DNA from 3 places in the Marivibrio sp. genome. Region 3 is predicted to be linked to each of the others. Evidence: predicted binding sites of a transcription regulator. Region 3 holds the regulator's gene; each other region holds the start of a gene.

Region 1 (10,466 bases), on a different contig from region 3:
AGCCCAGGGCCGCCCGGGCGCTCCCGCAGCAGCGGGGCGAGCGTCTCCTCCAGAAAGACGTCCCAGTCGCGGGCCGGGCCGAGCGCCCCCTGCATCCAACGCAGCCGCTTCGCGAGCGGCTTGCGGTGCGCGTCCTCGATGATCGGCTTGAAGGCGCTGAGCGCGGCGCGGGTCCGGCGCACTGCGACGCGCGCCTGGTGCACGCCCTCCGAATCCTCGCCCCGGCGCACCACCGGCTCGTTCGCCAGCAGCTGCGCCGCGCCGCCTGACAGAATCGTCGCCAACGCCTGGCGCGCGCTCATCGTCGGATCGAGGTCGGGAGAGCCGGCCTTCTTGGGCGGGGTCGGCGCGCCGAGAAAGAGCGCGTAGCCGCGCGCGGCCTTGCTGGCCGCGCCGACCGAGAAGCGGACGCGTTCGCGCAGATCATGGGCGAAGGCGAGGAGATCGGCGGGCGAGCCGCCTTTTAGCTCCAACTCAGCCTCGCAGATCGTCTCCGGCGCGGACGCCCCGTCGCTGCGGATCTCGCCGTGGTCGAGCGCGAGTTCGATCAGGCTATCACCCCACTCGATCATCCAGAGCGTGCGCTTGACGTCGGTGGAGAAGACCGGCCGCAGCGATCGCTCGGCGCAGGCCTTACGCACGCGCGTGCGAACGCCGTCATCGCTGATCAGGTCCAGATCCGGCGCGTCGCCGGCGATCGGGGCGTTCACCTCGACGCGCGTCTGAACTCCGCCCGCCGGCCCCGCCGGGGCTTTCACGGTCTGCACGCGCCGGCGCCCCTCCTGGCGCAGGCGTAGGGCCACGCCGGCGTCTTTCAGGGCCAGATCGTCGGTATCGAAATACACCGCAATCAACCGCCGGTTCGCCGCGCGCCCGCGCTTCAGCCGGTGCAGCTGCGGATCGCGACGCAATTTAGCGGCGGCGCGCGCGCCCAACACCAGCTTCAATTCAATTTCCTGCTCGCTCATACCCCTTTTGATAGGAAGGTCGCGCGCCTGCAATCAAACGGAAAAGCCGGCGTCACGAAAAATTCACGCGGTTGAAACCTTTCCGCGACCAGCTTCGAGGGCGACCGGCCGCACCATGTCATCCCAGCCGAAGCGACACGGAGAGTCGGGATCTCGGCGCATGTGCATGGCCCGGGATATCCCGGGTCGACCTGACGGCCGACCGGGCTGACAGGCTTTTTCGAGATTCAGGGGCGGTCGCCCTAAAGCGTCCCCGGAAACGCGCCGCCGTCCAACAGGATGTTCTGACCGGTGATGAAGCCGGACTGCGCGCCGCACAGCCAAGCGCAGGCCTGACCGAACTCGGCCGGATCGCCTACTCGGCCGGCCGGATTGGTGGCGCTGACCTCTGCGCGGACGTCCTCCACCGACCGGCCTTCCTTCTCCGCACGCGCCTTGAGCGTTCCTTTCAGCCGGTCAGTGTCAAACGGCCCGGGCAGCAGGCCGTTGATGGTGACGTTGCAGCGCACCGTCTCGCGGCTCAGCCCGGCGATGAAGCCGGTCAGGCCCGCCCGCGCGCCGTTCGAGAGACCCAATATCGGGATCGGCGCCTTCACCGCCGCCGAGGTGATGTTGACGATCCGACCGAAGCGACGCTCCATCATGCCGTCGACGACGGCTTTGATCAGGAGAATCGGGGTCAGCATATTTGCGTCGACCGCCTTGACCCAATCCTCCCGATCCCAATCGCGGAAGTCGCCGGGCGGCGGACCGCCGGCGTTGTTGATCAGAATATCCGGTGCGGGACAGGCGGCCAGCACCTGCTCGCGGCCCTCGGCGGCGGTCACGTCGCAGGCGACGGGCGTCACCTTCACGCCGTGCGCGGCGGCGATCTCCTCGGCGGTCTTCTCCAGCGTCTCGGCGGTGCGCGCGTTGATCACCAGATCGACGCCTTCCGCCGCCAGCGCCTCGGCGCAGGCCCGCCCCAAACCCTTCGACGCCGCGCAGACGATCGCCGTGCGGCCGTTCAGTCCCAGATCCATTGTCTCGCGTCCTCCTGTTCCGATTTTCCCATGCCATGCGGCGCAAGCGGCCGCTCATCCGCCGCTCATTCGCTCTCGTCCAAGCTCTCCAACGCGCGGCGCGCCAGCGGCAACGTGAGGCCCTTGCGTTCGGCCAACGCCATCCGGTCCAAGCGGTCGACCAGCGACAACGCGGCCTCAAACGTCCGCGGCATGCGGGCGCTCAGATACTCGATCAACTCAGGCGCGACGGGCAATTGACGATCGGCGAACAGCTTCATCAACACCGCGCCCAACAGCGCGTCGTCCGGCGTCCCGAGGGCGACCGACGGCGCCGCCGCCAGGCGCGAGCGCAGATCCGCCGTCCCCATCGTCCAGCGCGCCGGCGCGACGCGCGCGCCCGCCAGCATCGCGCCAGAGCGCTCGCGCAACATGTTGAACAGGTGAAACAGCGCGTCCGGCTCCGCCGCCGCATCAGCTGCGTCGACGGCGACCCAGCGCCGCGCGCCGAGGCGTTCGTCCAATCCCTCGACCCGCAGATCGGCGGCCGACCAGACGGGCGCGCCCGCCGCCTCGGCCCAGACGTGCAGCAGGTGCGTCTTGCCGGAGCCTTCCGGTCCGTAAAGCGTCAGCGCCGGGGCCGGCCAGTCGGGCCATCGGTCGATCCAGGCGACCGCCGCCTCGTTGCAGGGCGCAACCAAAAAGTCCTCGCGCCCGCGCGCAGGGCGGTGCGGAAGAGCGAGGGGCAGTTGTTCGGGTCTGGCGGGCTTCGCGCTCATTGCGCGTCGGTGCGGCGCAGGGTCCAACTGGCGGCGTCCTCGGACAGCGCGATGGTCAGGCCGCGCTGCAACAAGGCCGTCTGCAGCTGATAGATGTCCCCGACATACTCGACGTCGAAGGCCGCCTCGGTGATCGTGGTGCGGATCAAGGTCGCGCTGCGCACGGGCGGCGCGCCCTCCAGCGCGCGTTCGACCGCGACCAGATCGTCAAGGCCGGCGATCGGCGCCGTCATCGCAAGCACGGTGCCGCCCAGGTCGTAGCGCAGCAGATTCTCGCGGGTCCACGCCTCTTCCAGCACGTCGACGACGCGCGCGACCGCATCAGCGCGCGTCGCCTCCTCAACGTCGGGCGGCTCTTCGCCCTCTTTTGCGCGCGCCTCAAGGCTTTCGGCGGGCGGCGGGTCGACGCCGATTACGGTCGAGACCGGGGGCCATCCCGGCGCCGACACGGCGATTGAAATCGACAGTCCGGCGCCCGCCCCCTCACGCGCATGCGCGACGACCGCGCCGCCGGCGCCGTAGCGCGCGGCCAACGCCGCCAAGGCCTCAGAGTCGCCGGCGAGCGCGCCCTGCGCGTCGATCGCCCCGATATCGCCCAGGTCGCCGAGCGGCGCGATCACCGGAACCAGGCCGCCCGGCGCCGCTTCGGCCAGCCACGCGTCAAGCCAGGGATTGGCCCCGCTCCACAGCGTCGGCGCGCCGCCCGACGGCTCGTAGACCGGCGCCACCACCAACGGGCGCGAGCGGGTTTTCGCGTAGGCGATCCCGTCGCGCTGCATCAGACGGCTCACCGCGTCCTCCTGAAAACGCACGGTCAGTTCGGCCAGATAGCGCCCGCCGCCGAACTTCTCCTCCTCGAACGTCACGTCGCGGATCAGCCTTTCAAGCCGGTCGGGTTCGATCTGCGGGAGCCGATCTGCGTCGCGTTCGATCGTCAAGCGTTCGAACAACCGACGGAAGGCGGTGCGCTTGGCTTCGGCGACGCCGGCCTCCTTCGCGGCCACATCGTTCTCGCCGGTGGCGTCGACCTCGACGCCGGCGACGGTGTAGACGCCGGCGTCCTGCGCCAGGGCGGCCGACGCGCCGACGACGCTCAGCGCCAGCGCGGCGCACGTCGCGCACCTGCGGAAGGTCCGCCATAGCCGATGCGTCGTCAGCCCTACCAGCAGCATTGCAAAACGCTCCCTATTCACTATGGTCCGCGGAACTCGGGACGGGACGTCCCCACCCCTTCAGACCCGCGCCATTTATAGCGCGCCGCCCGGCGAGGACGCCAGAGTGGACCCTAACGACCGATCCGCTTCGAACAAGCCCAACGACGCCGGCGCCGGGCGCCTGACCTACGCCGACGCGGGCGTCGACATCGACGCCGGCAATGCGCTGGTCGACCGGATCAAGCCATTCGCCAGGATGACGCGGCGCGCCGGCGCGGACGGCGCGCTCGGGGGATTCGGCGCGCTGTTCGATCCGAAGGCGGCGGGCTATCAGGATCCGATCCTGGTTGCGGGGACCGACGGAGTCGGCACCAAGCTGAAGCTCGCGATCGAGGCGGACAAGCATGATACGGTCGGGATCGACCTGGTCGCCATGTGCGTCAACGATCTGGTCGTCCAAGGCGCCGAGCCGCTGTTCTTCCTGGACTATTTCGCAACCGGCCGCCTGGCCGTCGATACGGCCGCCGCAGTGGTCGAGGGCATCGCCGGCGGCTGCAAGGAGGCCGGCTGCGCGCTGATCGGCGGCGAGACCGCCGAGATGCCGGGCATGTACGCCGACGGTCATTACGATTTGGCCGGCTTCGCCGTCGGTGCGGTGGAGCGGGACCAGTTGCTCGACGGCTCGAAGACGGCCGAAGGCGACGTGCTGATCGGCCTGCCCTCCTCCGGCCCGCACTCCAACGGCTACAGCTTGATCCGCCGGATCGTAGAGCGCAGCGGTCTCGCGCTCGACGACTCGGCCCCGTTCCAACCGGAGACGAGCCTGGGCGCCGCCTTGCTGACGCCGACGCGGCTTTACATTCAAAGCTGCCTCGCCGCGATCCGCGCCGGCGGGGTCCATTCGCTGTGCCATATCACCGGCGGCGGGTTTTACGAGAACCTGCCGCGAGTAACCGGGGCGACGCTGTCCTGTCGGCTCGAGCGGAGTTGGAACGAACCGCCGGTCTTTCAATGGCTCGCCGAAGTCGGTCGCGTCGACGCGCACGAGATGCACCGCACCTTCAACTGCGGCGTCGGCATGGTCTTGGCCGTCGCGCCGGAGCGTGAGGCGGCCGTCAGCGCCGCCCTGGTCGAAGCGGGCGAGTCGCCCGTAAGGATCGGCGAATTGGTCGCGCGCGAAGACGGCCCGGCGGTCTCGATCGCCGGGATCGACGGCTGACCCGCACGACATGGCGCAGGCTCGCAAGCTCAGGGTCGGCGTGCTCCTGTCCGGCGGCGGCACGAATCTTCAGGCGCTGCTGGACGCGTGCGCCGATGCGAGCTTTCCGGCCGAAATCGCCCTCGTCGTCTCCAACAACGAGGACGCGTTCGGCCTGACGCGAGCGCGGCGCGCCGGCGTGGAGACGGCGGTTCTCGACCACCGCCCGTACGCCAAGCGCGAGGAGTTCGAGGCGGATCTGGATCGACTGCTGCGCGGGCATGACGTGGAGGTGATCTGCCTCGCCGGCTTCCTGCGGGTCCTGACGGAAGGCTTCGTGGAGGCCTGGCGCGACCGGATGCTGAACATTCACCCCTCGCTGCTGCCCGCTTATAAAGGGCTGCACACCCACGCCCGCGCGCTCGCCGACGGGGTCGCGACACACGGCTGCACGGTGCATTTCGTGCGCCCGGCGCTCGACGACGGCCCGCTTGTCGTGCAGGCGGAAGTCCCGGTCGAGCCCGGCGACGACGTCGACAGCCTGGCCGCGCGCGTGTTGACCCGCGAGCATGCGATCTATCCGTTGGCGCTGAAACTTCTGGGCGACGGGCGACTGAAGGTCGTCGACGACCATGTCCGGATCGACGGCGCGCCCGGGCCTCTCCGCCTGGGCTGGGAGAGCGTCGACGCCGCCGACCCTCACGGCCGCGCGAGCTGACGTCGAACGACCGAGTTTGCTTGAGCGCCGCCGCGGCATGGGTAAAATCGGCCGCGCCGAACCAAGGCGTTGGAGAAAACCGACGCGCGCGCAACACCTTCGGGGGAAGGATGAAAGGGACGATGGCCATGGCACATGACGAGTTGGAGTTCACCCGCGCGCCGCGCGAAAATCTGCAGACCTATGCGCGGATGAAGAAGCTGATCGTAACCGGCGTTGTGGGGTCGTGCCTGGTGCTGATCATCCTGGCGGCCTGGCTGGTCTGATCGGCCGCCCGCCGCCCGGCGAGCGCAGATCGCAGATCGCAGATTGCGGATACGAAAAACGCCGCCTCGGGAGCCCGAGGCGGCGTTTTCTCGTTCAGCACGCCGACTTGTGCGCGTCGGCGTCAGCCGACGATTTCGACGCCGGCGAAGAAGTAGGCGATTTCGATCGCCGCGTTTTCCGGCGAATCGGAGCCGTGCGCCGAGTTCGCCTCGACGGATTCGCCGAACAGCTTGCGCACCGTGCCCTCGTCGGCGTTGGCCGGGTTCGTCGCGCCCATGACTTCACGGTTCTTCGCGACGGCGCCTTCGCCCTCCAGCACCTGGACCACGACGGGACCCGAAGTCATGAAAGCGACCAAATCGTTAAAGAAGGCGCGCTCCTTGTGCACGGCGTAGAAGGTCTCCGCCTGCTCTTTCGTCAGCCAAAGGCGCTTCTGCGCCACGATGCGCAGGCCCGCCTCTTCGAACATCGCGTTGATTTTGCCGGTCAGGTTCCGGCGGGTCGCGTCAGGCTTGATGATCGACAGGGTGCGTTCGACAGCCATTTCGTCTCGGTCCTCAGTGTCTCGCGGCGGACGTCCCGTGAAGGCGCGTCGGCTCTGGTGGAATTCCGGGAACGCGGGGCCGGCCGATCAGGCCCGCCCCGCAAGCCGCGCGCCTTATAGACGCAGCGTCCGAGCGGGGCAAGCGTTGCAACGCAGCATCGCCCTCGCCCGAGCGCGCGCTTGAGCGACCCTGCGCCGCGGCCCGGTTTCGCGGACGCTTGCAAAGGCGGCGCAACCTGCTATCCCCCGGCGCATGCTGATCCTGCGCGACATCACGCTGCGCGTCGGCGGCCGCGTGCTGCTGGACGGCGCCAGCGCCCAGATCCCCGACGGCCACCGCATCGGCCTCGTCGGGCGCAACGGCACGGGCAAGACGACCCTGTTGCGTCTGATCCTGGGCGATATCGCCGCCGACGGCGGCGAGGTGACCTACGGCGCGCGAGAAAGCGTCGGCGCGGTGGCGCAGGAGGCGCCGGCGGACGATCGTCCGCCGCTGGCCCACGTTCTGGCGGCCGACCGGCGGCTGGCCGCGTTGACCGCCGAGGCCGAAACGGCGACCGACCCTGATCGGATCGGCGAACTGCACGCGCGCCTCGCAGATCTGGGCGCGCACCGGGCGGAGGCGCGCGCCGCGCGCATTCTTTCGGGCCTCGGCTTCAACGAAGCGGCGCAGGCCCGCCCGGTACGCGAGTTCTCCGGCGGCTGGCGCATGCGCGTCGCGTTGGCCGGCGCGCTGTTCGCCGAGCCCGACATCCTGCTGCTGGACGAGCCGACCAACCATCTCGATTTGGAAAGCGCGCTGTGGCTGGAGAGCTACTTGCAGAGCTATCCGCGCACCCTGATCCTGGTTAGTCACGACCGCGGTCTGCTGAACCGGATTCCGACGGAAATCCTGCACCTCTTCGACGGCAAGCTGACGCTCTACACCGGCGGCTACGACGATTTCGAAGCGCTCAGACGTGAACGCCAGGCCCACCAAAAAGCCTTGCAGGCGAAGCAGGAGGCTCAGCGCCGCCATATCATGAGCTTCGTCGACCGGTTCCGCTACAAGGCGTCCAAGGCGCGACAGGCGCAATCGCGCCTGAAGATGCTGGAGCGGATGGAGCCGATCGCCATCGCGGCCGAGGATCCGACCGTCAGCTTCGACCTGCCGACGCCGGAGATCCTGCCGCCGCCCATCGTGGCGCTGGAGGAAGCGAGCGTGGGCTACGATCCGACGAAGCCGGTGCTGCGGCGGCTCAGCCTTCGCATCGACATGGACGACCGGATCGCGCTCCTCGGCGCGAACGGCAACGGCAAGACGACGTTGCTCAAACTGTTCGCCGGCAAGCTGAAGCCGTTGGACGGCAAGATGCGCAAGCCTTCCAAGTTGGAGGTCGGCTATTTCGCGCAGAATTCGATGGAGGAGCTCCACCCGCGGCTCTCAGCTCTGGAGCAGATCCAAGCGCTGGAGCCTATGGCCGCCGAGACCAAGCTGCGCGCGCATCTGGGCCGCTTCGGCTTCCCCCAAGCGATGGCCGACACCAAGATCGCCAAACTCTCCGGGGGCGAGAAAGCGCGCCTCGCGCTGGCGCTGATCTGCCGCAAGCATCCGCACCTGCTGCTGCTGGACGAGCCGACGAACCATCTCGATATCGACAGCCGGCAAGCCTTGATCCAGGCGCTGGCGGCCTACGAGGGGGCGGTCGTGATCGTCACCCATGATCCTTATTTGGTCGACGCCACGGCTGATCGACTTTGGTTGGTGCGCGGCGGCGACGTGAAGCCGTTCGACGGCGACGTCGCCGATTACCGCACGATGCTTGAGCGAGAGCGCCGCGCCGCCCGCGCCGAAGAGAAGGCGGAGGCGAAGGCCGCCGCTGCGGAAGCCGTCGCGCCGGCGGACGAGCCCGTCGCCCCGCCGCCCGCCGCGCCGGCGGCGCCGAAAGCCGACCGCCGCGCCCGCGCGCAGGCGCGCGAAAAGCTGGCCCCGCTGCGCAAGGCGACGAAGGAATTGGAGACGAAGCTCGACCGCCTGAACGCTGAAAAGGCGCGCGTCGACGGGCAATTGGCCGATCCGGCCACCTATGACGGACCGGCCGCTCGATTGAGCGACCTCACAAAACTCTCGAGCGACCTCGCCCGCGCGATCGAAAAGACCGAGGAGGCTTGGCTCGCCGCGCATGAAGCGTTGGAGGCCGCGCAGGCCGACGAGGCCGACGCGTAGGCGAGCCTCACCGACGATGACAAGTGCGTGAGCGATGCGGCCTCGCGCTTGTCAGACGCGCCCCGTCGGCAAATATGGCGAAGCGAGCGCGCGCATCGGCGGAAAGGTCGAGCGCGCCGCAACCGACAGGAGCGCGAACGCCCATGACTGCCCCCCTTTCCCGCCGCACCCTTCTGGCGATGCTTCCCGCCGCGGCCGCATTGGTCGCGAGCGGGACGCTCACGCCCGCCCCAGCCGCCGCCGACCAGGTCAACCAGACGCTGCTGGGCGGCGTCGCGATCGACGGCTACGATCCCGTCGCCTACTTCACGCAAGGCGCCCCGGTTGAGGGCTCCTCGGCGCACGCCTTCGACTGGAACGGCGCGGAGTGGCGCTTCGCCAGCGCCGACCATCTTGAGATGTTCAAGGCGGATCCGGAGAAATACGCGCCCGCCTACGGCGGCTATTGCGCCTGGGCGGTGAGCCAGGGTTACACAGCCAGCATCGATCCCGAGGCCTGGAAGATCGTCGACGGCTCGCTCTACCTCAACTACAACCGCGAGATCCAAAAGCGCTGGGAGACGGACATCTCCGGCTTCATCGAGGCCGCGAACGCTAATTGGCCGAAGATCAAGTCAGAGCTTTGAGGCCGCGGCGCCGACGGCGCGGTCGGGCCTTTCCCCGGGACAAGCCCGGTGTGACGACGTTTAGCCCTCAAACCGGCCGGATCGTCGGCATTGCCGGGATCTCCCCGGCCGGCCTCGCACGCGGAAAGGCGGCCAGGCGAAGGCGAACAGGCGAAGGCGGCGACGAAAAAGGGGAAGCCAGGCGGCTTCCCCTTCTTCCTTGTGACGGCCGATCCGGGCCTCAGCCGAGCATTCGATTCCACCAGCCCTTTCGCTTGGGCTTCTCGCCCTTCTTCTCGCTGCCGTCGGTGACGACGTACTGCTCCAGCGGATCAGCCTGCGACTCCGACTCAGGCGTCGGCTGGTCGCCGGACTGAGCCCCAGCATCGGCCGCCGGCTCATTTACAGACTCGTCAGGCGCCGGCGCCGCCGGCTCGGGCTTGGCCGGCGCGTCGGTTTTACGCTTACGGCCCGGCCGCTTCGCGCGGGCTTTCTTGGCCGGCTTCTCCGCCGCGTCGGGGGCCGCATCGGGCGCCGATTCGGGCGCCGCTTCGGCGTCCGGGTCCGCGCCCTCGTCGCCCGTACCGGACGCCGCTTCGGCGTTTTCCTCCGCCGGCTCTTCCCGCTTCTTGGAGGCGCGTCGGCGTCTCGGCTTCGGCGCGGCTTCGGCGGCGGCTTCCTTCGCTACCTCCTGGGGAGCGCTTTCGCCCTCGGGGTCGCGTTCGCCGCCGTCGCCGGCCTCCGAGGCCTCGCCCTCCGGCGCCTTGCGCCGCGAGCGGCGGGCGCGCGGGCGCTTCGGCTTCTCCGCCTCGTCTCGCCCGGGCTCGGCCGCCGCCTCTTCCGCGGTGTCGGCGGCGCTTTCAGAGCCGTCGCCGTCCGCGTCGTCAGAGGCCTGCTGGTCCTGGTCGCCGTCTTCCGGGCGACGGTTGCGGCGGCGCCCGCCGCGCCGGCCGCGCTTGCGCCGACGCTTGCTGCGATCGCTTTCGCTGTCATCCTCGCCTTCAGCGGCGTCGCGACGGTCCTCCA
Region 2 (10,466 bases), on a different contig from region 3:
CGTTTGGCGCGAAAGCCGCCGGCGTCAGGTGCTGCTGTGCTTGCTGACCGCGCTCGTCTTTCCGCTGAGCTTGGCGCCGCTCGAATTGCAGCGCCGCATCGTCGACGGCGCTATCCGGGACCCGAACGTCGAGCTGCTGGTGACGCTGTGCCTGATCTATCTCGCTTCGGCGGTCGCCCACAGCCTGACCAAGTTCGCCCGCAACATGGCGGTCGGCGCGATCGCGGAACGCACCGCCCGCGACCTGCGCCTGCACATCCTGGAACGCACCGGTCTGATCGAACACCGCAGCGCGCCCGTCACGAAAAAGGAGGACAAGACCGGGCACGAAGGCTCCGCCGTCTCGCTGATCGCCGCGGAGGCCGAAAAGGTCGGCGCCTTCGCCGGCGACGCGATCTCTCAGCCGCTGATGCAGGCGGGCATCATGCTCTCCGTCCTCGGCTACATGCTCTACATCGACTGGCGCACGGCGGCCGCCTCGCTCGCCGTCTACATCCCGGCCGCGGCGCTGGCCCCGATGGTGCAGCGCTGCATCAACCGCCACGTCCAGCGCAAGACGACCCTGATGCGCCGGCTGGGCGACGTCACGGCCGGGACGGACGCCGCGGAGGACGGAATGGCCCCGGGCGGCCTGCGCGCCCGCCACGCCGACCGGCCCGAGATCCTGACGCTGGACGTCATGAAGGCGCGGCTGTGCATCTTTCTCTACAAGTTCGGCTTCAAGGCCTTCAACAATCTGATGGGCGAGTTGGGGCGGCTCTCCGTGCTGTTCGTCGGCGGCTGGTTCGTGATCCAGGGCGAGACCGAGGTCGGCGTGCTGGTCGCCTTCCTCTCAGGCCTCGAGAAGGTTGCCGATCCGGCGCGCGAACTCCTCAACTTCTACCGCCAACTGAGCCAGAGCCGGGTGCAGTACGACATCCTGCGCCGCGCGGTGGATGACGGCGCGGTGGACGGCGCGCGCGGCGCGGGCTAAAGCCTCGCGCCATGAACTACCGCCACGCCTATCACGCCGGCAACTTCGCCGATGCGCTCAAGCATTGGGCGCTGCTCGCCACCCTCGAGCGGCTGACGGCGAAGGCGAAACCCTTCTTCGCGCTCGACACGCACGCCGGGGCCGGCTTCTACGATCTGGCGCGCGAGCCGTCGGGCCGCACCGGCGAGGCCGACGGCGGGATCGGGCGCCTGCTCACCGCGGCGGCGGACGCGCCCGAAAGCCTGCAGCCCTATCTGGACGCCGTCCGCGCGTTGAACGAGGGCGAGCCGGCCTTGCGCTGGTATCCCGGCTCCCCCTATCTGATCGCCGCGCGCCTGCGCCCCGAAGACCGGCTGATCGCCTGCGATCTGGAGGCGGGCGAAGGCGCGACGCTGGCCGAGACGCTGGCCCCCTTCCCCAACGCCAAACACCATCTGGGCGACGGCTACGCGGCCGTGCCCTCGATGCTGCCGCCGACGGAGCGCCGCGGTCTCGTCCTGATCGACCCGCCGTTCGAGCGGCGCGACGAGTTCGAGCGCCTGGGCCGCGCCGCGGCGCTGGGGGTCAAGCATTTCGCGAACGGCGTCTTCGCGCTGTGGCATCCGATCAAGGACCGCGCGGCGGTCGACGCCTATCTGGCGGCCCTGCCGCGGCCCAAGGGCGGGCTGGCGCAGATCGAGCTCGCGGTCGCCGCGCCGACGGCCGACGGCCCGCTGACGGCCTGCGGCCTCACGCTGCTCAACCCGCCCTATGGTCTGGTGGAGACGATCGAAGCGGGTCTGCCCTGGCTGGCGGCGACGCTCGCCGCCGGCGACGGGGCGGATGCGCGCGTACGCTGGCTGGCCGCGCCCGCGTAAGGAGCCTACTCCGCCGCGCGGACGCTCTCCAACGGGTCCTGCGCCAGGCTTTCGATCGCCGCGTCGAGCGCGCCGGAGCCGATCGAGACGCCGAGGCGGCGCATCGCCGTCTCCAGCGCGGCGAGGCCGCCCAGGACCATCGGCTCGTTGATGTCGCCCATATGGCCGATGCGAAACGCCTTGCCCTGGAAGCGCCCCAGCCCGCCGGAAATCGAGACCCCGAAACTCTCGCGCGCCAGGCGCCGGACGCTTTCGGGGTCGAAGCCTTCGGGGACCAGCACGGTGGTGACGCTGTCGGCGCGGCTCGCCGGCTCCAGCGCGTTGAAGGACAGGACGCCGCCCGCGCTCCACGCCTCGACCGCCGCGCGCACCGCGCGGGCGAGGCGGCCGTGGCGCTGAACCGCGCCGGCCAGCGTCTCCTCGCGCAGCATGGCCAGCGCCTCGTCCAGGCCGAAGATCATCAATTCCGGCGCAGTGCCGCAGAAGCGCTGATAGTGCTGGCCCTTCTCGCGCTCGATCCAATCCCAGTAGCGCCGCGGCGTCTTGGCCTGCAGCCCGACGCGCTTCGCCTTCTCGTTCGCCGCCACCATGGCGAGGCCCGGCGGCAGCATCAGCCCCTTCTGCGAGGCGGCGACGGTCACGTCGACGCCCCAGGCGTCCATGCGATACTCGGTCGTCCCCAGTGAGGCGATCGTATCGACCATGAACAGAGGATCGCGGCCGGACGCGTCGATCGCCCGGCGCACGGCCGCGACGTCGCTGGTGACGGAGGCGGCGGTGTCGGTGTGGACCATCAGCACCGCCTTGATCGCGCCGTCGGCGTCGGCGCGCAGCGCCTCCTCGACCCTGTTCGGGTCGATCGGGCGCCGCCAGTCATTGGGGATGGTGCGAGCCTCGACTCCCAGCGCCTGCGCCATGTCGCGCCAGCCTTCCGAGAACTGCCCCACCTCCGGGATCAGCACCGCATCGCCCGGAGAGAGCGTGTTGGCCAGCGCCGCCTCCCACGCGCCGTGGCCGTTGGCGGTGTAGAGGAAGACTGCGTGCTCGGTCTCGAAGACCTGCTTCACCTCCTCGAACAGCCGATCGCACAGGGCGACGAAATCGGGGCCGGAGAAATCGACCGGCTGGCGGTGCATCGCGTTCAGGATGCGCTCCGGCACCGGCGTCGGCCCCGGAACCATCAGGAAATCCCGCCCCCGTCTGACGGTGGTCATGACCGCTTCCTTCTTCGAATGACAACGCGCGGACAGGCTCAACTTACGCCCCACCGCCGGGGGGTCAATCGGCAAGAGCGCGGAGGCGGAGGTTCCGAGGACGCCAACCGCCTCGGCGTCTGATACGCCGCCTGGCTAACCCACACAGCGCCAAGTGCGACCGCGGCGCCCACCCCTTGGATCGGCGTCATGGATTGGCCAAGCCAGATCCATCCGAGGGCCACCGCCGTCACCGGACTCATCATCCCCAACATAGAAACCGCCGCCGGTTCGATCCGCTCGACCCCTCTGAACCAGATCCAATAGGTCGCAGCCGCACCGACTAGCCCAAGCCATAGAAGACCGCCCAAATGGACCATATCGAGCGCCGGCGGTTTGGGTTCGGCGAAGAAGGCGAGCGGGAGCAGCGCAAGGCCGCCGGCGGTGAGCTGCCACGCGGTGAAGCTCAGCGCCGAGACCGGGGGGCGCCATTTTCGGCTGAGCACCGTGCCCGCGGCCATCGCCGCGGCCGCCCCCAAAGCCGCTGCAAGCCCTAGCGGATCGAGCGCAGCGCCGGGTCCCAACAGTAAGAGGCCCACGCCGCCGACGCCCGCCAACGCGGCGACGACAGAAACGGGCCGTACCGGCGTCCCGAGCCATCCCCACGCCATGCCGATCGCCAGCAACGCCTGAAGCGAGATCACCGTCGCGGCCACGCCGCCCGGCAGACGCTGCGCCGCGACGAAGAGAAGCGTCCAGAACGCAGCGAAGTTCAGCACGCCCAGCAGAAAGACGCGCCCTATCCAAGCGCGCGGCGGGAAACGACGGGTTATGGCGAGGAGCAGAAGACCGGCCGGCAACGCGCGCAGGACGGCCAGAGTGATCGGATACCCCTCGGGCAGGAATTCGGTTGTTACCAGATAGGTGCTGCCCCAAACGGCGGGGGCCAGCGCCGTGATCAGAAGATCGGCGGGTCGGGTCATGGTCGGATCTCCGGAAGCGCGCTCACCACCGGAGCGCTGCGGGCGTGCGACGGATATCGGGCGGGGGCGCCAGACCGAGGTCGCGCCTCAGACAGGGCGGAACGGGACGCATCAGCTCACGACGACGCATTGTCGCCTGGAGCAAGGCCGCGAGCCGATTCAGGAGGCGCATGAGAGCGCCTCTTCACTCTGTCGGAAGAAACGGTTTCCTGCGGTCAGGCGCGCGGCCAAGCCGGCGACGAGGGCGCCTTGAAAACGGGCGCCGGCGATATCTGTCTCGGTCGGCCGCAAGGACCCGTCCGCGCCCGCAATCGTCCCCGCGCCATAGGGCGCGCCGCCTACGACGCCCTGCGAGGCGGTCTGGCCGGCGAAGCTGTAGGGCAGGCCGACTATGAGCATGCCGAAATGCTGGAGCGGAATCTGGGTGGAGAGCAGCGTCGCCTCATGGCCGCCATGTTGGGAGCCGGTGGACGCAAAGACCCCGGCGACCTTGCCGACCAACGCATTGCGCGCCCACAGCCCGCCGGCCTCGTCGATGAACTGTTTCATCTGGGCGGCCATCATTCCGAAACGCGTGGGCGTGCCGAAGAGAAATCCGTCATAGTCTGCGAGATCCGTCGGCGACGCCTCCGGCGTATCGTCGGGCGCGTAACCCGCCCGCTCGCGGACAGCCGCCGGGACCGTTTCCGGGACGCGGCGCAGATCGACAGCGACGCCGGTCACGCTGCGAGCCCCTTCGGCCTCCGCTTGCGCCAACGCGCGAACATGGCCGTAGCTCGAATAGTAGAGAACAAGAATGCGGGTCATGAGATCCTCGCCGGGTTGTGATTGAACCGTCGGCAGGATGGGTCATGGCGCGCGCCGGATTAACCGACGCGCTCTGAGATCACTCTTTACGCGGGCTCACGAATGACCGCGCTGCAAGCCGTCCCGGAGATGATCGATAAAAGCGGACGCCCGCGCTTCCAGTCCGACACGCGAGCCCGTCACCGCGAAGATCGACGGCGCCGGAAGCTCGTAATCGGGCAAGACGCGAACCAACGTCCCCTTCGCCTCTTCGGCCCTGGAAATAAAGTCGGGCAAGGTCCCGATCCCCTCCCCCGCGACGAGGAGGTCGCGAAGCACGAGACTGTTTCCAACGCGCACCGCCGGATCCAGCGTCATGTCGATAACGCCTCCCGGGCCGATAAGCGACCACTGCGTTAGATGGTCGGCGAGGAGAAAGCCGATGATCGGATGGCTAGCAAGCGCTTCAGGCCTTTCCGGCGTCCCGTTCCGGGCTGCATAGTCGGGCGATGCGAAGATGCGCTGTCGAACGATTCCGATCTTCCGCGCGATCAGCGTCGAATCCGGCATCGTCGGTCGGATGCGGATGGAGAGATCGAAACCCCCTTCGATCATATCGACGACCCTGTCGTCGAGCGACAGGGTCAGCCGCAGTTTGGGATGCGCGCGCAGGAAGCCGGGCAGCAAGGGAGCGATAGCCGTCTGTCCGAAGGAACTCGGCGCGTTGATCTTCAGATGCCCGCCGACCTCGCCGGCGCCTTTGCGGATACGGTCCTCCACCTGACCGACCGCGGACACGATCCGAAGCGCCTCGTCGTAGAAGACCCGACCGCTTTCGGTGAGCGCCATGCTGCGTGTGCTGCGGGAGAGTAGGCTCGCCCCTAGGCTTTCCTCAAGAAGCTTCACCTCTCGGCTCAACAAAGCCGGCGAGACGCCGAGATCGTCGGCGGCCCGCGCAAAGCTGCCGCGTTCGACGATGCGGCAGAAAGCGTTCATGACCGACAGCTTGTCCATGATCGATTCAAAGCACGATCCCGCCCCCAAGGAAATGTCGCGATAGATTGGAGGTGATGTTGAAGGGGCGGGACGCATACGGCCCCGCCCGCCCGGCCTCACCCCCGCACCACCTCCGACTCCGCGCCCAGCGCCTTGGCGAGCGTGGCGAGGCGGCGCTCGACGACTTCGCCGGCCATGTGGCGCTGGTCGGCCGGAACGTGAAGGCGGATCAGGCCGTCCGCGCGGGCGAGCTCGAAGCGGCTGAGCTGGCGCGTGATCCCGCCCGAGAGCGTGTAGGCGAGACGCATCGCGAGGCCGATGGCCCGCGCCCGCTCGATCTCCTCGCCCGGCAGCAGGGCGCGCACGGTCTCCATCTGCGGGCTGTCGCCGTCCGGCTGACTGTGCCGCGCGGCGACGGCCACCGCGATGAAGGCCCGGCCCGGATGGTCGAGACCGACGACCGGCAGGCGCATGACGCGCATCAGCGCATGTTCCGCGCGATAGTCCGGGTGCTCCCACCGCGCCAGATCGGAGAGCAGGCAGGCGGCGTGCCGCAGTCGGCGCTGTTCCGCGCTCTCGTCCTCGAACAGGGCGGCGATCCAGGAGAAAAGATCCTCGCCGCCGACGACCAGCGCGCGTTCGTGATGGACGATGTGCCGGCAGGCGGTCAGCAGCGGATCCTGCGCGCGTTCGGCCGGCGAGAGACGCTCGAACAGGCAGCCCTCGCGCAGGCCGTGGGCGGAGAACACGACGTCCTTGGGCTGCATCGCCGCGATCACGCGGTTGAGCAGCATCGATGCGTAGGGCAGGGTCTCGATCCGTCGCTTGCTGACGCCGGGGATCTTCTGCAGCGTGCCGGGCGAGAGCTTGGCGATGAAGTCGGAAAACTCCGCCGCCTCTTCCGCGCGGATGCGGTAGTGGTGGATGATGTGCAGCGGATAGCGCTCCTGCTCCATATGCAGGCGCGCGAAGCTGCGCCAGGCTCCGCCGACGACGTAGAAGGTCTTGCCCTTAGCCTTGGGGAGCCAGGAGACGTCGCGCAAGCGCTTGTCGATCAGCTCCTTCGCCTTGGCGGGCTTGGCGACGAGCTTGGCGTCGAGCCTGAGCGGGCCGAGGGGCAGCGTCGCCTGCGCGCCCGTCTCGCCGCCCCCGCCCGCGCCCCCGCCGAGTTCGACCAGCTCCACGCTGCCGCCGCCCAGATCGCCCATCACGCCGTCCGCCTCCGGCGTTCCGGAGAGGACGCCGAGACCGGAAAGCCGCGCCTCCTCCTCGCCCGAGAGCACCTCCACGTCGTGCCCGCAGATCGTGCGCGCCCGATCGACGAAGTCCTGGCCGTTGGCCGCCTCACGCACCGCTGCGGTCGCCAGCAGATCGACCCTGCCCACGCCCATCGCGCGAACCACGTCCATGAAGCGCGGCAGCGCCTCCAGCGCGCGCTCGACCCCTTGCCCGTCCAGCCGGCCGGTGGCGTCCAGATCGCGGCCGAGCCCGCAGAGCAGCTTTTCGTTGAAGACCGGCAGGGGCGCCCGATCGGAGCTTTCATAGACCACGAGCCGGATCGAGTTCGACCCGATATCGACCACCGCGGACGGCGGCGCCTTGGGCGCCTTGAGACGGTCTCGGGAATCGCTGGCCGATGGGGCGGTGATGCTCATCGTAGGGCAAACTGCTCGCTTTAGACGGGACGGGACGGCGAGGCGATCAGCCGGACTTCGCCGCCGGGGCTTTGCGCTTGCGCCCGGCGGCGGCCTTGGCCGCCCCCTTCTTGGCGCCGACGGCCTTGCTCGCCTTGCGCGCCCGGCGGATGGCCTTGCCGCGGCCGGACAGGCTGGGATTGGTCATGAAGAAGACGTGGCAGTTGAAGCCCTTGCCGACGGGCTCGTGGCGTTCGTATTCGCCGGTCGGCTCCAGATCCCAGGTTTGCGCCTCGTCATTGAGGTTGGCGTACATCACCTGCTCCAGGATCTGGCGCTTCACGGTCTGGTTTTGGATCGGCACCAACGACTCGACCCGCCGGTCGAGGTTCCGCGGCATCCAATCGGCCGAGGAGATGAAGACCTCCGCATCCAGCGAGGGCAGACCGTGACCGCGCCCGAAGCAGACGATGCGGCTGTGCTCCAGGAACCGGCCGACGACGCTCTTGACCCGAATGTTCTCGCTCAACCCCTCGATCCCGGCGCGCAGGCAGCAGATGCCGCGCACCACCAGATCGATCTGCACGCCGGCGCGGCCCGCTTCGTACAGCGCGTCGATCAGGTCGCCGTCGACCACGTTGTTGACCTTAACCCAGATCTGCGCGGGTCGGCCGGCCTTGGCGTGCTCGATCTCGGCCTTGATGCCGTCGAGCAGACGCTTGCGCAAGGTGAGCGGCGCGAGCGACAGCCGCTCCATCTCCTCCGGCGTGGCGTAGCCGGTCATGTAGTTGAAGGTGCGCGCTGCGTCGCGCCCCAGCGCCGGATCGCAGGTGAAATAGCTGAGGTCGGTGTAGATCTTGGCGGTGATCGGGTGATAGTTGCCGGTGCCGTAATGGACGTAGGTGCGCAGGCCCGAGCCCTCGCGCCGCACCACCATCGAGACCTTGGCGTGGGTTTTCAGGTCGACGAAGCCGTAGACCACCTGCACGCCCGCGCGCTCCAGATCGCGCGCCCAGCGGATGTTCGCCGCCTCGTCGAAGCGCGCCTTCAGCTCGACCAGCGCGGTGACGGATTTGCCGTTCTCCGCCGCTTCGCTCAGCGCCGCGATGATCGGGCTGTCCTTGCTGGTGCGGTAGAGGGTTTGCTTGATCGCGATGACCGCCGGGTCCTGCGCCGCCTGGCGCAGGAACTGGACGACCACGTCGAAACTCTCATAAGGGTGGTGGACGATGATGTCCTTCGCCCGGATCGCCGCGAAGCAGTCGCCGCCATAGTCGCGGATGCGCTCCGGAAAGCGGGCGTTGAAGGGCTCGAACAGCAGGTCACGCCGTTCGTCGACGATCAGCTGACTGGCGTCCGACAGGCCGAGGATGCCGTCCAACGCGAAGACGTCCTCCGCGTCGGCGTCCAGCTGATCGACCACAAAGTCGCGCAGATCCTCCGGCATCGCCGCTTCGATCTTCAGCCGGATGACGTGCCCGCGCCGGCGCCGGCGCAGCATGCTTTCGAAGGTGCGGACCAGATCCTCGGCCTCTTCGTCGATCTCGACGTCGCTGTCTCGGATCACCCGGAACATGCCCTTGCCCACCACCTCGAAGCCGGGAAACAGCCGATCGAGGTAGAGGCCGATCACCTTTTCCAACGAAATGAAGCGGATCTTCTGACCGGGCAGGCGCACGAACCGATCCAGATTGCTCGGGATCGGCAACAAGCCGTTCATGTGCTTTTCGTCGTCGGGTCGCAACAGCTCCAGCGCCAGCACCAGCCCCTTGTTCGGGATGAACGGGAACGGGTGCGCCGGATCCACCGCGAGCGGCGTCAGCGCCGGGAAGATCTGTTCAAGGAACCAGCCGTCGAGCCATGTGCGCTCCCGGCTCGTCAGGTCGTCGGCCTCCAGGATCTGAACGCCCTTCTTGGCCAGTTCCTTGGTCAGGACGCGCCAGATCTCCTGCTGCTGGTTCATCACCCGCCCGGCCTCTTCGGCGATGGCGGCCAGTTGCTGGGCCGGGGTCAGGCCGTCCTGGCTGGGGGTGGAGATGCCGGCGGCGACCTGCCCCTTCAGACCGGCGGCGCGGACCATATAGAACTCGTCGAGATTGCTCGCCGAAATCGACAGGAAACGCAGGCGTTCCAGCAGCGGATGCTGGGCGTTCATCGCCTCCTCCAACACGCGCGTGTTGAAGGCGAGCCAGCTGAGCTCCCGGTTGATGAACCGCTTGGGGCCGAACTCCTGAACGGACTTGACCGTGCGTCCGGCCTCTTCGATCTGCTCGACGACCTCGCCGGGAGCCGGAACCGGCCCGTCCGCCGCGCCGGCGGGCGGCGGCCGATGGGCGGCGCGCACGGCCTTCTCCTCCGGGTCGGCGGAGACCCCGGCGCTCTGGGCGGCGCCGTCGGCGGCGTCGATGGGGCTGTCGCTGGACGTCACGATTTCGTCTCCCGATCCGGCTATGCTTAAGGTTGACGGGCCTTTAGGTAAAGCCGATGTGTGACAGCTTGATGCACACAGTCTAACACGCCTTCCCCGCCGGGGTCCGCCCCCGCCCTCGATTTTCGACGCGAGACGCGCCGCCCATGCTCACGCTCTTCCTGCTCCGCCACGCCAAATCCAGTTGGACCGACACGGGTTTGAGCGACTTCGAACGGCCGCTGGCCCCGCGCGGTGAAAAGGCCGCGCCCAAGATCGGGGCGTTCATGGCCGGCGCCGGGTTCGAGCCTGACTTCATTCTGTGCTCCAGCGCCCAACGCACCCGCGAGACGCTGGCCCTCGTGCTGCCGCATCTGGGCGGCGACGCGGAGGCGCGCCTGACGCGCGGCGTCTACGAGGCCGACGACGAAGGCGATCTGCTGGCGCAGCTCGCGGCCCTCGACCGCGAGACGCCGGCGCCCGCGCGCGTGCTGCTGATCGGGCATAACCCGGCGATGCAGGACCTCGCGCTGCATCTGACGGGCCGCGGCGTGGAGGCCGACCGCGCCGCGTTGGCGGAGAAGTTCCCGACCGCCGCGCTCGCCGTCCTGACCTTCGATGCGGATCAGGGATGGAC
Region 3 (10,466 bases):
GCCGTCCCGGCCCCGGCCGATTTTCCGCTATTCGTTCGTCCCTTTGCTTGCCGCGTCGACCCCGAATGGGTAGGAGGCGGCCCGTGATCCGCTTTGCTCAAGGCGCGCCGCGCGCGCCGACCGCAGGAGAGGCTCGTCCGTCATGACGCTCGCTTTCGCCGTCGCGCTGATCGTGCTGATCGGCTTCGCCTACTACCTCGGACAGAGCCGGGCGTTGAAGGCCCGCGACGGCCGCGGCGCCCGCCTCCATTCGCTGCCCAGCTATTACGGCATGTACGCCGCGCTGTGGTGCGCGATCCCGGCGGCGGCGCTGCTGGCCGTCTGGTCCGCCTTCCAGGGGACCATCGTCGAGCAGATGATCCTCGCCGACATCACCGAGGAGCTCTCCGGCCTCGATCAGAGCCGCATCGGCCTGGTGATGAACGACATCCGCAACCTCGCGACCGGCGGCATCACCTCCAGCGACCCGTCCCCGGCGATCCAGGAGGCGGCCGCGCGCTATTCCAATCTGATGGTCACCGCGAAGGCGGCGATGTTCGTGATCGCGCTGGCGCTCGGCTCCGGCGGGCTGCTGCTGGCGTTCCGGCGGATCAGCCCCGATCTGCGCGCGCGCAATCGGGTCGAGCGCATCATCATGACCGTGCTGATGCTGAGCTCGACCATCGCCATCCTGGTCACGCTCGGCATCGTGCTCTCGCTGGTCTTCGAGGCCTCGCGCTTCTTCGCCCAGATCCCGATCACCGAATTCCTGTTCGGCCTTCAATGGTCGCCGCAGATCGCCATCCGCGCCGATCAGGTCGGCAGCTCCGGCGCCTTCGGCGCGATCCCGGTCTTCGCCGGCACGATGCTGATCTCCTTCATCGCCATGTGCGTGGCGGCGCCGATCGGGCTGTTCTCGGCGATCTACATGGCGGAATACGCCAACCGGAAGGTGCGCGGCGTCCTCAAGCCGGTGCTGGAGATCCTGGCCGGCATCCCGACCGTGGTCTACGGCTTCTTCGCGGCGCTGACCGTGGCGCCGACGCTGCGTGATCTGGGCGATTCGATCGGCCTCGACGTCGCGTCCGAAAGCGCGCTGGCGGCCGGCGCGGTGATGGGGATCATGATCATCCCCTTCGTCTCGTCGCTCTCCGACGATGTGATTTCGGCCGTGCCCAGCGCGATGCGCGAGGGCAGCTACGGGCTGGGCGCGACCAAGTCCGAGACGATCCGCAAGGTCGTCCTCCCGGCCGCGCTGCCCGGCATCGTCGGCGCCCTTCTGCTGGCGGTCAGCCGCGCCATCGGCGAGACGATGATCGTGGTCATGGCGGCGGGTCTGTCGGCCAATCTGACGGCCAACCCGTTTGAGGCGGTGACCACCGTCACGGTGCAGATCGTCACCCTTCTGACCGGCGACCAGGAGTTCGACAGTCCGAAGACGCTCGCCGCCTTCGCGCTGGGGCTGCTGTTGTTCGTCGTCACCCTGATCCTCAACGTGATCGCGCTGCGCGTGGTCCGCAAATACCGAGAGCAGTATGACTGACGCGACCGCAAACGGAACGACGCCGGCGTCCCCGGACGAGGTCTCGAAGCGCGTACACGCCTCGTTGAAGCGCCGCTACGCCGCCGAGAAGCGCTTCCAGCTCTACGGCGTCGTCGCCATCGGGTTGGCGCTGACCTTCCTGTTCATCCTGTTCTACGACATCATCTCCAAGGGCTATTCGGCGTTCTGGCAAAGCCATGTGACGATAGAGGTCGAGATCGATCCAGGCGAGGTCGACCCGCAAGGAGATCGCAGTCTGGACAGCCTGCGCGACGGCAGCTATCGGGGGATCACCCGCGACGCCTTCACCGCCCTGTTCCCCACCGTCGAGGGTCGTAGCGAGCGGCGTCACCTGCTCGAGCTGATGAGCGGCTCCGCCGACGGCGTGGTGCGCCAGCGGGTGTTGGAGGACCCCTCCCTGGTCGGTCAGACGATCCCGGTCGAGGTGAAGCTGAACGACGACGCCGACATCTACGTCAAGGACAAGACGGTCGAGGTCGAGACGGCCGCCCGCGTCAATGGAATCGCCTCGCCGACGGGGACGAGCGGCGAGATTCAGATCCTGTCCACCGCCAACGACTTCGGCGCGATCCTGACCGCGGTGAAAGAGATGCTGGCGGAGCGGGCGGAAGATCTGCGCGACGACATCGAAGGCGACCGAGCGCGCATCGAGCGTTTCGAAAGCCAGCTGCAGTCGGTCGAGGACGAGGAGGTGCGCTCAGACCTCGAGAGCTCCATCGCCTCCTACGAATACGACATCGAGGAGGCGCAAAAACAGATCGAGGATCTGCAGCGCCGCATCGATCAGCCCGATGTCGCCGAAGCGCTGAACGAGGGGATGCCCTCCTATCTGGTGCGCATCAACGGCGGCGTCGTGAAGATCACCTCAGTGGACAACAGCCGCGCGACGGGCGAGGTCTACCTGCCTCTGGAGAGCGTGAACGACGCGCCCGCGGACTCGTGGGAGATCCTCACCCTGCCGGTCGCCGAATCCGACCGACGCCTCTCCGACAAGCAGGTCATGTGGCTGTGGGACCTGGAGAATCGCGGCCTGATCTCCTTGCCCTTCAACACCACGCTGTTCACCGCCGGCGACAGCCGCGAGCCGGAGCAGGCGGGCATCTGGGGCGCGGTCGTCGGCTCCTTCTACGTGTTGGTGGTCACCCTGCTGCTGAGCTTCCCGATCGGCGTCATGACGGCGGTCTATCTCGAGGAGTTCGCGCCGAAGAACAAATGGACCGACCTGATCGAGGTGAACATCAACAACCTCGCCGCCGTGCCCTCCATCGTCTTCGGCCTGTTGGGCCTGGCGATGTTCCTGAATTTCTTCGGGTTCCCGCGCTCGGCGCCGCTGGTCGGCGGCATGGTGCTGACGCTGATGACGTTGCCGACCATCATCATCGCGGGACGTGCGGCGCTTAAGGCCGTGCCGCCCTCGATCCGCGAGGCGGCGCTCGGCATGGGGGCGAGCCGCATCCAGGCGATGACCCACCACGTCCTGCCGCTCGCCATGCCCGGCATGCTGACCGGAACCATCATCGGCATGGCCCAGGCGTTGGGGGAGACCGCGCCCCTGCTGATGATCGGCATGGTCGCCTTCATCGTCGACATCCCGGGCGGCTTCACCGATCCGGCGACGGTGCTGCCGGTGCAGATCTACATTTGGGCGGACAGCCCCGAGCGCGCCTTCGTCGAGCGCACCTCGGCCGCGATCATGGTGCTGCTCGCCTTTCTGATTACGATGAATTTGACGGCCGTGCTGCTGCGCAAGAAATTCGAAAAGCGCTGGTGAGCCGAGCCGCCCCGAGCCGTCGACCCGCGAAGGAGCGATCCGAATGAGCGACCAGACCCAGACCGGCGTCCCCGAACACGCCGCCAACGCGCCCGCCGCCGCGCCGACTCCCACGGCCCCGAAGGCCCGCGCGGACGGCCGCACCAAGATGAAGGCGCGCCAGGTCAACGTCTTCTACGGCGACAAGCAGGCCCTGTTCGACGTCGACATCGACATCATGGAGCATGCGGTCACCTCGCTGATCGGCCCGTCCGGCTGCGGCAAGTCGACCTTCCTGCGTTGCCTCAACCGGATGAACGACGTGGTGGACATCTGCCGCGTCCAGGGCTCGATCGAGATGGAGGGCGAGGACATCTACGACCCCAAGGTCGACGTGGTGCATCTGCGCGCGCGCGTCGGCATGGTGTTCCAGAAGCCGAACCCCTTCCCGAAATCGATCTACGAGAACATCGCCTACGGGCCGAAGATCCACGGCATCGTGCGCAACAAGGCCGAATGCGACGAGTTGGTTGAGACCTCTCTGCGCAAGGCGGGCCTGTGGGAGGAGGCGAAGGACCGCCTGGATCAGCCGGGCACCGGCCTCTCCGGCGGGCAGCAGCAGCGGCTGTGCATCGCGCGCGCCATTGCGGTGCAGCCCGAAGTGATCCTGATGGACGAGCCGTGCTCGGCGCTGGATCCGATCGCGACCGCGAAGATCGAGGACCTGATCCACGAGCTGCGCGAGAACTACACGATCGTCATCGTCACCCACTCGATGCAGCAGGCCGCCCGCGTCTCCCAAAAGACCGCCTTCTTCCATCTGGGCGATCTGATCGAGTACGGCGAGACCGAGACGATCTTCACCAATCCCAAGGACGAGAAGACGCAAGGCTACATCACCGGACGCTTCGGATAAGAGGCGCCGCCCCGTCGGACGACGGGGCCGCACAATAGGTTGGTCGTCGGGCGGCGCGCGGGGGCGCGGGTCGTCCGCAAACGGGAAAGAGATCACCGATGTCGGAGCAGGGCACGCATATCGTCGCCGCCTATGATGAGGAATTCCAGCGGCTGACCAAGCAGATCACCCAGATGGGCGCGTTGGCCGAAACCCAGCTTCAGGCCGCGCTGCAGGCTGTGGAGCGGCGCGACGAAAAGCTTGCGGCCAAGGTCAAGGACCAGGACAAGCAGATCGACGCGATCGAGCGCGAGATCGACGCGCTGGTGATGCGCATGCTGGCGCTGCGCCAGCCGGTGGCGAACGACCTGCGCTTCATCCTGGCGACCCTGCGCTGTTCGTCCGAGGTGGAGCGGGTCGGCGATTACGCCAAGAACATGGCCAAGCGCGCGACCGCCTTGAGCCAGATGCCGGTCACGCCCTTGACCCGCGGCGTCGCACGCATGGGCGCGCTGGTGCAGGCGATGTTGAAGGACGTGATGGACGCCTTCCTGCAGGGCGACGTCGAGAAGGCGGTTGAGGTCTGGGAATCCGACGAGGAGGTCGACAGCCTCTACACCAGCCTGTTCCGCGAGCTGCTGACCTACATGATGGAGGATCCGCGGCACATCACGCCCTGCACCCACCTTTTGTTCATCGCCAAAAACCTGGAGCGGATCGGCGACCACGCGACCAACATCGCGGAGATCATTCACTTCCAGGTCGAGGGCGAGATGCTCGCCGATCGCCGTCCCAAGGCCGACGCCTCGAACTACACGGTGATGGATCCGGACGACGACGATCTCGGCGAGGATGCGGAGGAGGACCCCGGCCGATGAGCGGCTTGAAGCCCCGGATCCTGATCGTCGAGGACGAAACGGCGGTCGTGACCCTGCTGCGCTACAATCTGGAGCATGAAGGCTTCGAGGTGGACGCGGTTTCAGACGGCGAGGAGGCCCTCGTCGCGGTCGAGGAGAACCCGCCCGATCTGGTGCTGCTCGACTGGATGCTGCCGCAGCTCTCGGGCATTGAGGTCTGCCGCCAGCTGCGCAGGCGGCCCGGCACCAAGCAGCTGCCGATCATCATGTTGACCGCGCGCGGCGAGGAGGCGGACACCGTGCGCGGTCTCGACGCCGGCGCCGACGACTATGTGCCCAAACCCTTCTCGCCGGCCGAGCTGACGGCGCGGGTCCATGCGCTGTTGCGCCGCGCCCGCCCGGCGCTTTCCGAGGAATCGCTGACCGTGGCCGACATCCGCATGGACCTCGCCGGCCACCGGGTTCGCCGCGGCGAGCGCGAGGTGAAGCTGGGGCCGACCGAATACCGCCTGCTGCGCCATTTCATGGAGCATCCGGGCCGGGTCTTCAGCCGCGAACAGCTGCTCGACGCCGTGTGGGGCCGCGACGTCTATGTCGAGCTGCGCACGGTGGACGTCCATATCCGCCGCCTGCGCAAGGCGCTGAACGATGAGGGCGGCGCGGACCTGATCCGCACTGTGCGCTCCGCCGGCTACGCGCTGGAGCCGCCGGCGGGATAGAGGCGCCGCGCCGCCGCGCCCTTCAGGGGCCGACGCCCGCGCGCTCGGCGACGGCGTTCAACAGAACCGTCACCCCCGGGGCCTGATCTGCGGCCGTCGTCGCCTCCGCCTCGTTATGGCTGATCCCGTCGACGCAGGGCGTGAACAGCAACACGCTGGGGCAGAGATGGGAGAGGTGGTAGGCGTCGTGGCCCGCCTGGCTCATCAGATCCAGCGTCGCGACGCCCAGCCTTTCCGCCGTCCGGCGGCAGAGATCCATCAGGTCGGGGTCGAAGGCCGGGCCGCCGAAAGTCCAATCCTCAACGATTGTGACGGTGCAGTTGCTGCGCCGCGCCGCTTCGGGCAAGGCGGCGCGGATCTCCGCCTCCATTGACTGCGTGGTGGCGGCGTCCGGGCTGCGGAAGTCGACGAAGAGGGTCGCCTCGCTGGACAGGATCCCAGGCTTGTTCGGCCAGGCCTCAAGCCGGGCGATCGTGGTCTTGCCGTCCAGATGGGCGTATCGCCAGCCGATCTCGTCGACCGCGACGGCGGCTTGCGCGGCGCCGACCAGCGCGTTTTTGCGCCGGTGCATCGGCGTGGGGCCGGAATGGGCGTTGTCGCCGTCGATCCCGATGCGCATGCCGCGCGCGACATAGCCGCCGGTGACGATCCCCAGGGGGACGCCGGCGGCCTCCAGGTCGGGCCCCTGTTCGATATGCAGTTCGAAATAGCTGTCGATCGCCCGGCCGCCGACCGGCGCCTCGCCGGCGAGCCCATGCTCGGCCAGCGCGTCGGCCACCGTGACGCCGGCGTCGTCGGTGCGGGCCAGGGCCCACTCCAGCGTCTGGCGGCCGGCGAAGACCTGGCTCGCCATCATCGGCGGCGTGAAGCGCGCGCCCTCCTCGTTGGTCCAGTTCACCACTTCGATCGGCCGCTCGGTCTCGATCTTGAGGTCGTCGAGGGAGCGCATGACCTCCAGCCCGGCCAGCACGCCGACGATCCCGTCATAGCGCCCGCCCGCGGCCTGCGTGTCCAGGTGGCTGCCGATCAGCACCGGCGCCAGGCTCTCGTCCCGGCCCGGGCGCCGCGCGAAAAGGTCGCCCAGCCGGTCGGTCGTGACCGCATAGCCGGCCTCCTCGCACCACCCGGTGAAGAGCCGGCGCATCTCGGCGTCGGCCGCGTCCAACGCCAAGCGCCTGAGCCCGCCTTTGCGCCCCGGCCCGATGGCGGCCGAGGCCTCGATCGTCGCCCAGAAGCGATCGACGTCGATGGAGAGGTTGGGGAGGGTCATGGTCGCGCCCTTACGTCCGCTCAAATCGCCTCGACGCTCCCGCGCCGAGAGGTTTTCTTTCTCTCTCTCCCCGACCCTCCGCTCTTCAAGCGGGAGGGCGGGATGCGCGAGCCGCTACACCGGATCCCGCGCCAGCGGCATCGTCATGCAATGAACCCCGCCGCCGCCGCGGGTGAAGAGGTCGAGCGGGGTTTCGATCACGGTGAGCCCCTCCGCGCGCAGCGCCGCGTTGACGGCGCTCGAATGGCTTGCCGACAGCACCCGCTCGTCGCCCAGAGCCAGCACGTTGCAGGAAAGCTGCATCGCGTCCTTGTAGCTGACCGGGATCAGACGGATCTGGCGGTCCTGCAGCCAGCGGATCAGATCGTCGTCCATCACCTCAAGGCAGGCGAGCGCGAGGTCGCGCGCCACCATCGAGAAGATCACGTCCATATGCAGGAAATGCTCCGGGAAGGGTTCAAGGCGCACCTCCCAGCCCTCGGTTTCGAACCATTGGGCGAATTGGCGTGCGCCGGCTTCGTCCGTGCGCTCGCCGGAATAGCCCACGAGCAACAGGCCGGGCCGGATGATGTGGATGTCGCCGCCCTCCAGCGTGCCGGCCGTCGAATAGCGCCAAGGGCCGCCGCAGGTCTCGTCATAGAAGCGGATGACGCCGGCGTATTCGCCGCGCCGCTGCGGGCGATAGAGCTGGGTTATCACCGGACCCCAGGGGGTGATCTGGCTCGAATCGCGGGTGTAGACCTGATAGGGCAGCTGCGGCTCGGGCGCCGCCAGGTAACGGCAGGTCACGTCCGCCGCCTCAAGGGCCTGCACCATGCCGTCATACTGCGCGTCGAAGGCGGCGCGGTCGGGCGCGGCGGTCTTGTCGCTCAGCGTCTTCACGGCGACGGCGTTGGTCGCCTGCCAGCTGTAATGATCCGGCCGGCACAGCAGCACCTCGCGCAGCCGGCCGGTCTCGCTGTCGATCGCCCATCGCGGCGCGGTCATGCCCGTTTCCTCCTGTGACCCGACATCCGGCGAAGACCTTAGCCCCCGCGCACCACCTCTAGAAAGGCCTCGCCGTAGCGCTCCAACTTGCGCGCGCCCACGCCGTGAAGCCGCCGGAAATCCTCCAGGCTGCCGGGTCGCGCCGCGGCGATCTCGATCAGGGTGCGGTCGGGGAAGACGACATAGGCCGGCACCCCCTCCTCGCGCGCCAGCGTCAGGCGGCGCTCCTTCAGCCGGCCGAGAAGCTCCTGATCGACGTCGTCGGGCAGCGCCGCCGGCTGGCGGTCGCGTCGGCGATTGCGCATCGCGCGCTCCGGCTCCAGGCGCAGGCGCACCGCCTCCTCCCCCTTCAGGGCCGCGCGGCCGTGCGGACCGACGGTCCAGGCGCCGGTGTCGGCCGGATCGAAGTTCGCGATCCCCAGCGCGTAGAGCTGGCGGAAGATGCCGCGCCATTGGTTCTTGGTGCGATCGGCGCCGACGCCGAAGGTCGGCAGCTTGTCATGGCCGAAGCGGGCGATCTTATCGGTCTGCTCGCCGCGCAGCAGGCTGATCAGATGCTCCATCCCGAAGCGCTGACCGGTGCGCAGGATGGCGGAGAGCGCCTTCTGCGCATCGACCGTGCCGTCGACGGTCTCGACCCCGTCTAGGCACAGGTCGCAATTGCCGCACGGCTCCGTCTCCGTCTCGCCGAAATAGGCGAGCAGCGTCTGGCGCCGGCAGCGCGGCGCCTCGCACAGCGCGACCAGCGCGTTCAGGCGCTGACGGTCGACGCGCTTGCGCTCCTCCGGGGCTTCGCTCTCATCGATCTGGCGCCGGCGCAGGCGGATGTCGTCGACGCCGTAGAGGGTGAGCGTATCGGCCGGCAGCCCGTCGCGCCCGGCGCGCCCGATTTCCTGGTAATAGGCCTCGACGCTTTTCGGCAGGCCGGCGTGGGCCACGAAGCGCACGTCCGGCTTGTCGATCCCCATGCCGAAGGCGACGGTGGCGAAGATCACGACCCCGTCGCGCGCCAGGAACAGATCCTGCACCCGCTCGCGCGCCTCTTTTTCCATGCCCGCGTGGTAGGCGTGGGCGTCGACGCCGTCGGCCGCCAGATCGACCGACAGCTCCTCCGTCTGGCGGCGGGAGTTGCAGTAGACGATGCCGCTCTCCCCGCGATGCAGCGCCAGGAAATCCTGGATTTGCCGGCGCGGCGTCGATTTCGGCCGCATGGCGAGGCGCAGGTTCGGCCGGTCGAAGCCGTTGACTAGGACGGCGGGCGGCTCGTCGAACAGCTGACGGGCGATATCGTCGCGAGTCGCGCGGTCGGCCGTCGCGGTGAGCGCGATCGTAAGCGGCTCGCCCAGGCGCCGGCGCACCTCGCCCAGCCGCGTGTATTCCGGGCGGAAGTCGTGGCCCCATTGGCTGACGCAATGCGCCTCGTCGATCGCCAGCAGCTTGACGTCCGCGCGCTCCAACAGCCGCACCGCGTCGCCGGAGGCGAGGCGCTCCGGCGAGAGATAGAGCAGGCGCAGGCTCCCCGCCTTCAAGGCGGCCAGGATGCGCTCGCGCTCTTGCCCGTCGGTCGAGCTGTTGAGGCTGCCCGCCTCGACCCCGGCGGCGCGCAGCGCCGCGACCTGGTCGCGCATCAACGCGATCAGCGGCGAGACGACGACCGTCAGCCCCCCGCCGACGACGGCCGGCAGCTGATAGCAGATCGACTTGCCGGCGCCCGTCGGCATGACCGCCAGAAGATTGCGCCCGGCCATGATGTGGGCCAGCGCCGTATCCTGCCCCGGGCGTAAGCGCTCGTAGCCGAAAACCTCCTTAAGGCCGCTCAGCAATCGGTCCCGGTCGGCGGCTTCAAGCGCGACGTCGGGATGATGGTCGGAAAAGCTCTCGATCGACATGCCGCTCCCTTTAGCCGACTCGCGGCGGCAGGGCGAGAGGGGTTGTCCCAGCACCGGCGCCTCGCTCAGACTCCGGGTCTCCCGGCTCTCCGCTGCGCTGCGGCCGGGATGACGCTTTTGCGGGGGCGGCGGCGTAAGCCGTCGGCCCGGCCTTGAGCCGGGCCAACCGGCGGCGGCTCGTTCCCGTCGGTATTATGAGGGGAAAGGCCGAGGCCTCAAGAAAACCTCTCGCTCCATCCGGCAGGTTCGGTATGCTCGCATCCCATGAGCACTGACGACCCATCAGGCTCCGAGGACGCGCCGCGACCGCTGGAGGAATATGTCGGCCAGGAGATCCGGCGCTGCCGCAAGCGTCAGGACATGACGATGGCCGAGCTGGCGAGCGCCGCCGGCTTGAGCCAGGGCATGCTCTCAAAGATCGAGAACGGCCAGGCGAGCCCCTCGCTCTCCACGCTCTCTGCGCTGTCGGCCGCCCTCTCGGTGCCGATCTCCAGCTTCTTCACGCCGTTCGAATTGAGCCGGGACGTCTCCTACGTGCCGGCCGGACAGGGTCTGC

What was found. Region 3 encodes PhoB, which activates phosphate uptake and scavenging genes when phosphate is short. Its sites were predicted from a motif close to TNTCATAAAACTGTCA; they were not measured.
Region 1: the regulator PhoB is predicted to act here: its motif matches at 997-1,012, upstream of RIB45_RS14490 (CYTH and CHAD domain-containing protein).
Region 2: the regulator PhoB is predicted to act here: its motif matches at 9,912-9,927, upstream of RIB45_RS14480 (RNA degradosome polyphosphate kinase).

What each region holds. Positions count from the first base shown of each region.
Region 1 is NZ_JAVJQE010000013.1:553,037-563,502, forward strand. It holds gene RIB45_RS14490 (CYTH and CHAD domain-containing protein) at 1-968, opposite strand, end outside; gene RIB45_RS14495 (SDR family oxidoreductase) at 1,211-1,990, opposite strand; gene RIB45_RS14500 (HdaA/DnaA family protein) at 2,056-2,748, opposite strand; gene RIB45_RS14505 (DUF2066 domain-containing protein) at 2,745-3,920, opposite strand; gene purM (phosphoribosylformylglycinamidine cyclo-ligase) at 4,027-5,121, shown strand; gene purN (phosphoribosylglycinamide formyltransferase) at 5,132-5,818, shown strand; gene RIB45_RS14520 (hypothetical protein) at 5,941-6,084, shown strand; gene ndk (nucleoside-diphosphate kinase) at 6,207-6,629, opposite strand; gene RIB45_RS14530 (ABC-F family ATP-binding cassette domain-containing protein) at 6,883-8,835, shown strand; gene RIB45_RS14535 (YHS domain-containing (seleno)protein) at 8,979-9,461, shown strand; gene RIB45_RS14540 (Rne/Rng family ribonuclease) at 9,682-10,466, opposite strand, start outside.
Region 2 is NZ_JAVJQE010000013.1:541,923-552,388, forward strand. It holds gene RIB45_RS14445 (ABC transporter transmembrane domain-containing protein) at 1-973, shown strand, start outside; gene RIB45_RS14450 (23S rRNA (adenine(2030)-N(6))-methyltransferase RlmJ) at 985-1,830, shown strand; gene RIB45_RS14455 (pyridoxal-phosphate-dependent aminotransferase family protein) at 1,836-3,044, opposite strand; gene RIB45_RS14460 (EamA family transporter) at 3,083-4,006, opposite strand; gene wrbA (NAD(P)H:quinone oxidoreductase) at 4,166-4,813, opposite strand; gene RIB45_RS14470 (LysR family transcriptional regulator) at 4,910-5,806, opposite strand; gene RIB45_RS14475 (Ppx/GppA phosphatase family protein) at 5,905-7,443, opposite strand; gene RIB45_RS14480 (RNA degradosome polyphosphate kinase) at 7,490-9,688, opposite strand; gene RIB45_RS14485 (SixA phosphatase family protein) at 9,997-10,466, shown strand, end outside.
Region 3 is NZ_JAVJQE010000007.1:132,187-142,652, reverse strand. It holds gene pstC (phosphate ABC transporter permease subunit PstC) at 143-1,522, shown strand; partial or broken gene RIB45_RS05800 (DUF3333 domain-containing protein) at 1,515-1,997, shown strand; partial or broken gene pstA (phosphate ABC transporter permease PstA) at 2,505-3,314, shown strand; gene pstB (phosphate ABC transporter ATP-binding protein PstB) at 3,463-4,209, shown strand; gene phoU (phosphate signaling complex protein PhoU) at 4,308-5,066, shown strand; gene phoB (phosphate regulon transcriptional regulator PhoB) at 5,063-5,764, shown strand; gene RIB45_RS05775 (Zn-dependent hydrolase) at 5,787-7,034, opposite strand; gene RIB45_RS05770 (dimethylarginine dimethylaminohydrolase family protein) at 7,149-8,021, opposite strand; gene recQ (DNA helicase RecQ) at 8,060-9,910, opposite strand; gene RIB45_RS05760 (helix-turn-helix domain-containing protein) at 10,175-10,466, shown strand, end outside.